2 regions of the Steroidobacter flavus genome follow, and region 1 is predicted to be linked to the other one. Evidence: riboswitches for the same ligand, from Rfam matches in the RefSeq annotation. Region 1 holds a riboswitch; the other holds the start of a gene.
What was found. A riboswitch is a leader RNA that binds a small molecule or an ion and turns the genes downstream of it on or off. The one in region 1 is predicted to bind cyclic di-GMP.
Positions count from the first base shown of each region.

Region 2: another riboswitch for cyclic di-GMP. It lies ahead of ACFPN2_RS12575 (fibronectin type III domain-containing protein); the one in region 1 lies ahead of ACFPN2_RS19650 (TlpA family protein disulfide reductase).

Region 1 is NZ_JBHSDU010000003.1:3,209,336-3,214,842, reverse strand. Features, by position in the region: gene ACFPN2_RS19665 (tetratricopeptide repeat protein) at 1-561, opposite strand, end outside; gene ACFPN2_RS19660 (hypothetical protein) at 558-2,492, opposite strand; gene ACFPN2_RS19655 (AraC family transcriptional regulator) at 2,496-3,101, opposite strand; gene ACFPN2_RS19650 (TlpA family protein disulfide reductase) at 3,172-3,669, opposite strand; cyclic di-GMP riboswitch class I at 3,790-3,874, opposite strand; gene ACFPN2_RS19645 (hypothetical protein) at 4,156-4,392, opposite strand; gene ACFPN2_RS19640 (hypothetical protein) at 4,436-4,993, opposite strand; gene ACFPN2_RS19635 (ECF-type sigma factor) at 5,355-5,507, shown strand, end outside.
Region 2 is NZ_JBHSDU010000003.1:1,629,762-1,635,268, reverse strand. Features, by position in the region: partial or broken gene ACFPN2_RS12585 (DEAD/DEAH box helicase) at 1-121, shown strand, start outside; gene ACFPN2_RS12580 (DbpA RNA binding domain-containing protein) at 851-1,471, shown strand; cyclic di-GMP riboswitch class I at 1,923-2,009, shown strand; gene ACFPN2_RS12575 (fibronectin type III domain-containing protein) at 2,163-2,897, shown strand; gene ACFPN2_RS12570 (DUF885 domain-containing protein) at 2,964-4,754, opposite strand; gene sigJ (RNA polymerase sigma factor SigJ) at 4,877-5,507, shown strand, end outside.

The sequences.
Region 1 (5,507 bases):
ATAACGACCGAGGCTGAACAGAATTTCACCGCGACGGAACTGCGACTCCACGAACCACTGACTGCGCGGATACGTCGTCACCAGCTTGTCGAGCACGACCAGCGCTTTCTCGGGCTGCGCTTTTGCTTCATAAGCACGTGCCAGCTGATACATCACGACGTCGTTGCGCTCGTAGTTCGGATAGGACTTGAGCAGCCCCTCGTACAGCGTCACGGCTTCATCGACGCCGAGACCGCCGAAGTCAGCTTCGCCGCCACGAGCGTCCTCGTCGACCTCGACCTGCAGGTCGCCGAGACGGCGCATCGCTTCGGCGCGCATCTTCTCGTTCTGCGATTCCATTTCCAGGAAGCGGCGGTACTGCTCGATCGCCTGCTGCGCCTTCACGTCGCTGGGCGGATCGGGATTGACCTTGACCTCTTTCTTCTCGAGATCGCGAATAGTGCGCGGGGCCGGCTTCGGAGCCGTTTGTTCCGCCGCGAATGCCGGCATGGCGAGCGCGCTCGACAACGTGAGCGCGATCAGCATGCGCAGTTTGTGAGATTTGCTGACTGAAGCGCTCATTGCGCGCCTCCCTTGTCAACGTTGCTCTCGCCGGTCGCGCTGCTCTTGGTCGCCGCCTTGTCGTAAATCGATGCCAGCGCGAAGCGCGCTTGCAACGAGTACGCGGCGAGACGCTGCTTCTGCGACTCCAGCTCCTTGATTGCGACAGCGGCAAGATAACGATTCTGCGCCTGAGCCGTAGCTTCGAGTCGCGCCGTCAAACCATCGATGCGGGGTGGCAGCGAGGCCACGCGACGCGCGAATTCTTCCGTGCGAGCGGGATAGTCGCCGCGAGCACGCTCGACCAGCACCGACCGGCGGCGCGCTTCTTTGTAGGCGACATCCAGCTCACGCAATTCTTTGCGAGCCTTCCACAAGCGCGCCTTGTAGCTGCCGTTGAAATCCCACAACAGCTTGCCGCGGATAAGACGCGCCTTCTCGCGCATCTCCTGCACCATCGGATCGTTCTGGTCCGCCTTCGCCAGCACCGCTTCGATCTGTTGCACCTTGGCCCATTGCTCTTTTTCTTTAGAGGTCGCGAGCGCAGTCACATCGTTGTCGCGCTCGGACGCGGCCAGTTGCGACTCCAGCTCGTTCTTGTGCGCTTCCATCGCGTCGAGATCGACGGTGTCCAGCGTCTTCTGCAAGCCCGGCAAACGCTGCTCGTACGCATGGCGACGCGTGTCCACCATATCCTCGAAGGCCTGCACACTCAGCGCCCACGTCGCCAGATTGCGTTGCATGAGCTTGAGGTCGCGATAGTTCTTCAGGCCTTCCTGGAATTCATGAGTGGCCAGCAGGTGATACAGATAACGCGTCTCCGGCGCGTCCGGCAGATTCTGCAACTGCCAGTACCAGCCGACCTGATCGGCCTTGTCGTTGTCGACGATGGCATCGAGCAGCTTGCCGTCGCGAATCGCCTGGATGGATTGATCGATGCGCTTGGATTCGGCCGCGAACGATTCGACCGCGTTCACATACTGTTCCGCCGCCTGACCGGTCGCATCGAGCTGCGCGTAGGCATAGGGAACCGCGAGATACGATTCCTGCACCGCTGCGTCGAGCATGTCGCGATCGCGCAGCTCCATCCACGGCGCAAGCGCTTTGTTGAACTTCTTCTCGGCCGAGTCCGCCCAACCGACGGCGAGCAGGGCCTTGTTCGATTGTGGCCCTTCGAGTCGCACACGCTGCAATACTTTCTTGGCGTCTTCGGGGCGATTGGCCTTGAGCCAGGCAAACCCCAGCGCGAGGTTGGCTTTGTCACGTAACGCCGCCAGCTCTTCGGTCGGTGTCGCGATCTGACCGACCTCGTTCAACAGCTCGGCCGCTTCCTCGACCCGTTCCTGCCGGACCAGCGCGACGCCAATATTGAAGCGCGCGTACGACGACCAAACGTCGCCGCCATTACCGACCGGCTGCCAGCGCTCCAGCGTGCGAATCGCATCGTCATAGCGATTCAGGTACATCAGCACCTGCGCCTCGAGCAGATGACGCTCCGGCTCCAGATCGCCGGGCAGCGCGCCGCGAATCGAAGCAAGCGCGGTCGCGGAGTCTTCCAGATAGTTGCGCTGGTACCAGACCTTCGCCAGATAGAACCAGGCGCGATTGCGCACATCGAGCGGCACGTTGTCGTTCAACAGCGCCTTGAAGATGCGGCCCGCTTCCTCGTGCTGACCCAGCGACAGATACAAGCCGCCCTTGAGCAGCTCGGCCTCGACGCCGTGATGACTGACGCGATTGAAATCCTGCGCGGCCCCGAGACGAGTCAGCGCCTGCAGATAATCGTCCTGATAGAAATAAAACAGCACGTCGCCCCAATGCAGATCGCGCACGACCTGCGGGGTGCCGATCAAGGGTCGCGGCTCGGGAGGTTTCTTCTCCTTGGCGATCGCGCTGGTCACTCCCAGCGCGAGCAGCACCGCGACGAAAACTTTGTTACATCGGCCCGGCACGGGTTATTCCCATTCCTTGACGATGAACTCGGGCTGCGCCTTGAGCGCCTTGTCGCTGATCTTCAGCTCGACGTACTTGGCGCCGACGCCCTTCTCCAGCTTGATGGTCGCGCCACGGCGATAGTCGCGCTGATTCGGGCCCTGGCCGGTGAACAGCGCGATCAGCTCGTGCTCGCCCGCTTTGAGATTGCCGATGAACACGCGATGCACGCCGCCCTTGAGCAGCGCCTGCGCCTCGCGCTCGGTGTACAGATAGTTGGCGACTTCCTTGTTATCGAGCTTCAAGGTCACCGAGTCGAGCGCGAAGAATTCACCCACGTCCATGGACACGAACACCGCCACCTGGGTGTTGGCCGGGAACAGCAGCTCTTCCTCGAGCACGAACAGCTCGCGGTTCAGATCGAGCACTTCTTTTTTCAGGGCCTGCACTTCTTCGTCGAGGCTCTTGAAGCTGTCGCCGCCGCCCGCGGGCGCGGACGGTGCCGGCGTGCTGCTGTCGACGATCGGCGCGGTGGTCGCGGCGGGCGCGTCTTGCGCAGTCGATGGCCCGGCCACGAACAGCAGCGGGCTCAGCGTGGCGATTACTTTCAGAAGGCTCTGACGCAGCATGGAGGTGTCCGGGAGTTCGATACGAGTTCGGTTCGATTAGCGAGGCGGATCCGTTGCGGGCGGCGCGAGTTCACTCGTTCAGCAGTTCACGCAGCTTTTCGGTGTAGCGCGCTTCATAGCCGGCCTTGTAGCCCTCGGATACGTAGCGCACCACACCTTCGCGATCGATCAACACCGTCAACGGCATCGTGCCCGCCTGATAGGCGCGGCTCACTTCTTTGCGAGCATCGAACAGCACGGGATAGCTGACGCGCAGCGTCTTGGCCATTTCGCGCGCCGAGTCCAGATTGCTTTCCTCATCGAGGTTGACGCTGAACAGCACCAGCCCGGCGCGGCGATACTTGCCGTAGATTTCATCGAGCAGCGGCATTTCCTGGCGGCAGGGCCCGCACCAGGTTGCCCAGAAGTTGAGCAGCACCACTTCGCCGGAGTGCTCGGACAGGCGCATGTTGGCGCCATCCCAGGAGCGCAACGCGAAATCGGGCGCGGGCTGGCCGACCAGCGGGCCTGCCGGGATGCACACGGCGGGCCCGAGCAGCAACAGCGCCAGCAAAGCAAGGCGTGGCATCCGTGCGGAAGCCCGGAGCGGCAGGCGAGCTTGTGAGGTCTGTGACATCAATCTTTATTCGTCGCCGGACACGCGGTGAGGCAGCCGATCGGCGCCTCCACAAATGAATGAGAGGCCGGCGCTGGCAACCCCGCTGTCCTAGGATAATTCCCTTAGACCGGTGGCTTTGCGTCCCCACCTTTCGGTGAGTTTGCCCTTGCATGAGGCGGCCCCTGACATGTGCGTGGCTGCACCTCTGACAACGCCAGCTAGGGTGCTATACGCGGCGCAAATATGTCAACGAACGAAGTGTGATGCCAGCGGCGCAAAACCGCGACGGGCCTGTGACTTGCCGCACATTTCAAAGGTCTGTCGGTAGGCGACGACAACAGCATCGACGCCTGTATCCGTACACAGACGACTGACAGCCTTCCCCCCGCTGAGCGACATCGAAGCGAAGTGCGGCCGGAGGGAGGGGTCCGGCCGCACCCGCGATACGCCGATCGGTTAGATAGGCGCTTTCGGAGCTTCGTAGTCGGTCGACGCGGCTGTGGCTTTCCACATCGCGATCATTTCCGGCGTCACAGTCTGGCTCGATGACTGATTGTCGGACGGCAACGTGATCTGCTGCTCTTCGACCAACCGTTCGCGCGCGGCCGACTCGTGTCCGTACAGGAACGTGCTGGCGACGGCGGTCCCGAGGGTGAGCAACATGGCGGCGCCGAGGGCGATACGCTTTTTCATCTGTCTCTCCAATTCAAAAAACCGGTTCAGCAGGATTCGTTAGTTAAGCGAGCACCGGACGCTTGCCGCCCGAGTCGCCATCGGTCAGGTTGAACACCGGGCGCTTGCCACCGGAGTCGCCGTCGGCCAGCACCGGGCGCTTACCGCCGGAATCGCCGTCGGTCAGGTTGAGCACCGGGCGCTTGCCACCCGAGTCGCCATCGGCCAGCACCGGACGCTTGCCGCCCGAGTCACCGTCGGTGAAGTTGAATACCGGGCGCTTGCCGCCCGAATCGCCATCGGCCAGCACCGGACGCTTACCGCCCGAGTCGCCATCGGTGAAGTTGAATACCGGGCGCTTGCCGCCGGAGTCGCCGTCGGCCAGGGTCAATACGGGACGCTTACCGCCCGAGTCACCATCGGTAAAGTTGAACACCGGGCGCTTGCCACCCGAATCGCCGTCGGCCAGCACCGGCCGCTTACCGCCCGAGTCGCCATCGACAATGTTAAATACCGGACGCTTGCCACCTGAATCGCCGTCCGCCAGTTGCGCGCTGAAGCTCGCGCCAGAAGCAAACAGAACACCCGCCACCGCCATCGAAATTGCAAATACGTTACGCATGACAACAACCCCTCCCGGGAAAAGTGCTAAAAATCCGAGCCGGCATTGGCTCGATCACTGGGATAAGCGATGTCCCTCTGAGAATCCCGTCACAGCCCCCCTGGACAAGCGGAAGAAAAAAGGAACAATCAGTACATCGCTCAGCTGAGGTTTTCGGGAGATCCCGGAAATCAACCGGTTGAGCCGGATTCAGGGACGGCCGTAGGACGGTTTTGGCGGGCGGCTCGCGGCACGGCGCGGGCGCTAAGTGAGAAACTGTCGCAATCGAGCCAGTAAACTAGAGACAGACAGGCCCCGAATCGGAGACTCGCAACTGAGCAACACAATCGCAGCCGCCATTCCACCGCCCGACCGGCAGGCAGTGACACGGCTGTTGTCTGCGTGGCAGTCAGGGGACACGCGCGCCCTGGAACGACTGACGCCGCTCATATATGAGGAGCTGCGTAACCGCGCCCGCCGCTATATGAAACGCGAGCGGCCGGGCCACACCTTGCAGGCCACCGCCGTCGTGCAC
Region 2 (5,507 bases), 1.6 Mb from region 1:
CGAGCGCGATCTGCGTGGGCGAGAGGAGGGGTCTTCGCAGCCCGCGTGGTCCAGCTCGGAAGAAGCGGACGACGCTGTCGCTCGTCCTGAACGCGCTCCGCGCTCGGAATGGACGCCTCGTGACGATCGAGGCTCGCGACAGCGCGAGGCCGGTTCGGAATGGGCACCACGTGAAGACAGAACCTCTCGCTCGGAGTGGAAGCCTCGTGAAGACAGATCCTCGCGAGAGCAAGGCGCTCCTCGCGAAGAAGGGACCTCGCGACAACGAGGGTCCCGAGATCAAGATGCTCGCTCCGAACGGGCGCCTCGTGAAGAAAGGCCTTCGCGACAGCGAAAGACCTGGTCGGACGCGGAGGGCGAGTCGGCCGGGCGTTCCGAGCGGAATGAGTGGCAGGAAGAGGTTGTCACTTCCGACTATGTCGCCGGCTTTTGGAAATCACCGAGCGATCCCTCGGCCCCCGCCGAACAGGGCCCCAAGCCCCTGAATCGCCGCGAACGCCGCGCCCTCGAGCGCGCCGAGCGCGAACGACTCGCAGCTGGCGGCGAAGCCGGCGCTGGAGGCGCAGTCGCCGCTGAAGGTGAAGTTGCAGGCAGAGGCGCAGTCGCCGCTGAAGGTGAAGTCGCCGGCCGAGGCGAACGCATAGGCATAGGCGAAGTCGCGGGCCGAGGCGAACGCATAGGCATAGGCGAAGTCGCGGGCGAAGGCGGAGGCGTAGGCAGAAACGAAGTCGCACGCGGAGGAGACGTCGCAGGTGGCGGTGAAGTCGCCGCGAATGTCGGCACGAGCGAAAGTGGCGACACCGGTGCTGTCGGCGAAGAAGCCGCGGCTGCTCGTGAAGCCACGCGTTCTGTGCGCGACGAAGACCGTCCGCGCGAAGAAAGCTCGCGTGAGCACCGGCCTTCCGCAGACGAAGCTCGGCCGCGAAAGCGTGCCGAGTCGCGTGACTTCAATGAAGGCGAGCGGCCCCGCAAGCGAGCGGAGGCGCGCGACTTTGGGGACGTTCGATCGGAGCGACGTGGGCCGGCGCGTGACTTTGGGGGCGAGGAGCGCCCGCGAGGGCGCGGGCAGGATCGTGACTTCAGCAGCGACGAGCGACGTCCCCGGCGTGGGGACGAGGAAGTCGAAACGTATCGTATCGAAGTCGGCCACGATCATGGCGTGAAGCCAGGCAACATCGTGGGCGCGATCGCCAACGAGGTCGGCCTCGAAGGGAGGCACATCGGTCGCGTGGTGATCCAGGACGATCACAGCTTCGTCGATCTGCCCGCCGGCATGCCCAAGGACGTCTTTCTCCAGCTGCAGAAAGTCCGCGTCGCCGGCCAGCCGCTCCAGATCAGCCGGGCCCTGAAAACCCACGTGGAAAAGCTCCGACGCGACCGTCCGGCGGGGCCGAAATTCCGTAAGCAGACCGATTCCAGAGGTCCCCGCTCCAGCGCCCGCCCGCCGCGCGACCCCAAGCGACGCCGCTGACAACAGCGGCTCTGCGACACTCCAAAAAGCAAAAAAGGCCTGCAAATACAGGCCCAAACGCACCGACCAACCAGCCGGTCGGTGCGTGCCTCAGTCCACTCTCCGCCCATAAGAAACATCGGCAATGTTTCCTCCGCCCGGACGGCGACGTCTGGATACAGCGACGTTGCCGCTATTCGCCGACAGGATTGAGGATCTGCCGGGGGTGGTTATGCTCCATCCCGCGTCGAGTCATTGGGTGCCTCTCCGATGGGTAAGGGGCCGCGAAAGCGCGAAACTGGCATCCACTGATCAATTAGAAGGGTTCGTAAGGAAAGCGAACGCCGCAGCGGGTCGAGGAAGTTGAAGCTTCTCGTCTGACTGAAATCCTGTGACAGCCGTGCCGGCTGTGCGTGTGAGTGCGCGCAGTCATCGGCGGTCACAACCTCGGATGGAATAAATCGAGGCTCGCTACCGTCAAGGGCAAACCCGTCGAAAGTCGGGGACGCAAAGCAACCGGTCTAAAGGGCTCACGCCCGATGACAGCGGGGCTGCCAAATTAGCGAGAGCAAACCGTGCCAGCGAGGCACGGGTGTTCTATGTGTACGCGAGTACACCGATGATTTGTCAGGTCGCCTCACAGTGACCGCGTCGCCCTTGGAAATTCACGTCGTGTGCGTAAGCGCCCGGCAGAAGTAACAAGGGTTATCAGATGCAGAAGGCGAATGTCGGCAAGTGGGTGCAGCGTGGCGGTTTGTTTGCGCTGGTGATGACGGGCCTCATGACCGCGGGCTGCGGTGGCGGCGGTGGTGGTGGTGGCAGCGGCACGAGCGCGAGCGCCAACAGCGCCAGTGGTTCCAACACGGCGCCGAAGATTTCAGGCACGGCGAGCACAACGGCCAGCGTCGGCAGCGCGTACTCCGCGACTCCGCAGGCAACGGACGCCGATGGCGACACGCTTGCCTTCTCGATCGAGAACAAGCCGGCTTGGGCGAATTTCAACACCGCCACGGGCGCGCTCACCGGCACGCCGACCGCGGCAGCCACGTTTGCAAACATCGTGATCACCGTCAGCGACGGTAAGACGACGGCTTCGTTGCCGGCCTTCTCGATCACCGTGGGCGCCGCCGGCTCGAGTGCCGGTTCCGATTCCAGCGCCGCGCCGTCCGAAGCTGTGGCTTCCGGCCCGAATGTGGCGCTGTCCTGGAACGTGCCGACGCAGACGGTCGACGGCGAGACGTTGCAGAACCTCGCGGGCTATCGCATTCACTACGGCACGAATCAGAACGCGATGGTGAATTCCATCGAAGTGCCGAGCGCCGGCTCGAACACCTACACGGTGCAGAACCTGAAGGCGGGCACGACGTATTACTTCGCGGTGCGCGCCATCACTTCGGATGGTGACGAGAGCGAGATCTCGAACGTGATCTCCCGCGTGATCGGCTGATTCATCGACTGCATCGTCAGCTGACGATGAGGGCTGGCGTCTTCGTGACGCCAGCCCTTTTTCTTTTTAGTTGGCGGCGGCGCCGGCCACATAACGGTCGACTTCGCGACCGAGCAATTCCAGCGGCACGCTGCCGGTCCGCAGTACGACGTTGTGGAATTGTTGAGGCGACCACTTATCGCCGAGCGCGGCGCGAGCCCGATCCCGCAGCTCGAGAATCTGCAGCTGGCCGATCATGTAAGAGCAGGCCTGCCCCGGAAACACGACGTAACGATCGACCTCGCTCGCTTCCAGGCCGTAGTCGATGGCCTGCTGACGCGTCCACTTCTTGGCGTGCAAGCCCGTGTCCACGACCAGCCGGCGAGCGCGGAACAACTGCGCGTCCAGCATGCCCAGCAATCCTTCCGGATCGCCCTCATACCAACCATTCTCGGCGACCAGTTTCTCCGCATAGAGCGCCCAGCCTTCGGACAGCGCGGAGATCCCGCCCAACACACGTGCCTGGCGGAACTTTGGAAGATCCGTGTTTTCCTGCTCGAGCGCGATCTGGAAGTGATGACCCGGCACGGTCTCGTGATACACCAGCGTGCGCAGACCGAACTTCGTCATGCGTTGCGGACGCAGCGGCATCTGGAAAATCGCCGAGCGCGAGCCATCGAGCGGCGCTCGATTGTAGTTCGCAGCGGCGCTGGCCTCGCGGAAGCGAGGGAACGGTTGTGCGACGACCGGTGACTTGGGCTGCAAATCGAACAACGTCGGGCTGCGCTTGAGCGCGTCGGCAATCATGCCGTCGATGTCGCGCATGATGGCGGCACGACTCGAGTCAGACGTCGGGTCCGGATAAGCCAGGTCTTCCCGCAGCTTTGCCGACCGCGCCGCCACTGAGCCTTCGGTGCGACCGAGCTTGCGGAAGATTGCATCCATCTCGCCTTCGATGCGCGCGACCTGTTGCAAGCCGATCTGATGAATCTCCTCGGCCGTGAGCTTCGTGGTCGTGAAGCGGCCGAGCGCGTATGCGTAAGCCTGATCGCCGCCTTCGAAGCGCCACAAGCCGGCATCGTTCGTGGTCTTCGGCAACAGGCTTTCGAGCAAGGCAATCGCACGATGCCACGATGGATACACCTGCTCAGTGACGATGCGAGTCGCCTGCGCTTGCAGCTCCGAGCGCTGCGCGGAGCTGAGCCCTTCGATGGTTTGAATGCGTTGAGCGAACGCGGTGACCAGCGGGTTCTGCGCCGGCGCCACATCGCTGAAGCTGCGCATCGATTTGAGCGTCGATTCCACGATGAAGCGCGGCGGCACCATCTTGCGGGTGACGAGCTGCTTGGCTTCGGCCACCGCTTCATCCATGCGCGGGCCGATGAGCTTCATGCGCGTCACGTAGTTGGTCGCGTCCGACGGCTTCACCAACGGATGACGCAGCGTGAAGGTCTCGACCAGCCCGACGTTGGCGCCGTTGAACTGTTCCAGCGGAAAGTCATAGTCGAGGAACGCTTCGCTGGCCGCGACCTGCTCGAGCTGCCATTGCATCAGCTCGGCGGACACCCGCTGCGATTCATTCATCTTGCTACGATCGAATTTCGCCAGATCGGCGAGGCCGCGCTTGGCGCGCTTGATGCGCTCGAGCGTATAGGCGCGGGTACGCGGCGTGAGCTGCTGTTCGAGCTGGGCCTGTTCCTCGCCGGAGAAATAGCGCGAACTGGTGGCGAGGTCGGGATCGGCGCGCACCCATTCATCGGTGAAGCGGGCGAAGAACGCGTCGACGGTGGAACGACTGGCCTGGTTGGCCTGCGCCAGTGCCAGACACGGCAGCAACAATGTGTATGCAAGTACGAATAGCAGTTTCGGTCTCTGCATATTTTCCCCTTCAGCTAAGGCCGGCCCCGAAAATCGGCGGTCACGATGCCATAATGAGCCGGGCTTGTCACAGCGCCGGCCGCTGGTTCGTCTAGTCCGGTCAGGCTGCGTCTTCGTGAATCATGAGTGCCAATCCAACCGCCACCGCCACTGCTTTCGCCGCCGAGCGCACGCGTCTGCTCGGCATTGCCTATCGCATGCTCGGCTCGCGGGCTGACGCCGAGGATGTATTGCAGGACGCATGGTTGCGCTGGAGCGAATCGGACAATTCCGACGTACGGTCGACGCAGGCTTGGTTGACCACCATCGTCACCCGGTTGTCGATCGATCGGTTGCGCTCGGTGAAAGCACAGCGCGAGGTCTACATCGGACCGTGGTTGCCCGAGCCGCTGGCCGAGATCGATTCAGTGACGCCTGAATCCAAGGCGGAGCTGGCGAGCGAGCTGTCGCTGGCTTTTTTGAGCCTGCTCGAACGGCTCGGTCCGGACGAGCGCGCCGCCTTTGTCTTGCACGATGCTTTCGATTGCGACTATGACGATATCGCCGACGTGCTCGGCAAAAGCGCGGCGGCCTGCCGGCAGCTGGTGCATCGGGCGCGTGAGCGGGTCATGGCTGAGCGTCAGCGTTTCAAGGTGGACGAGCAGACGCGGCGGCGCATGCTCGAACGATTCATCGAAGTGGCCAATGCCGGCGACCTGCCGGCCATGAAGGCACTGTTCGCGACGGACGCCCACCTGATTTCCGACGGCGGCG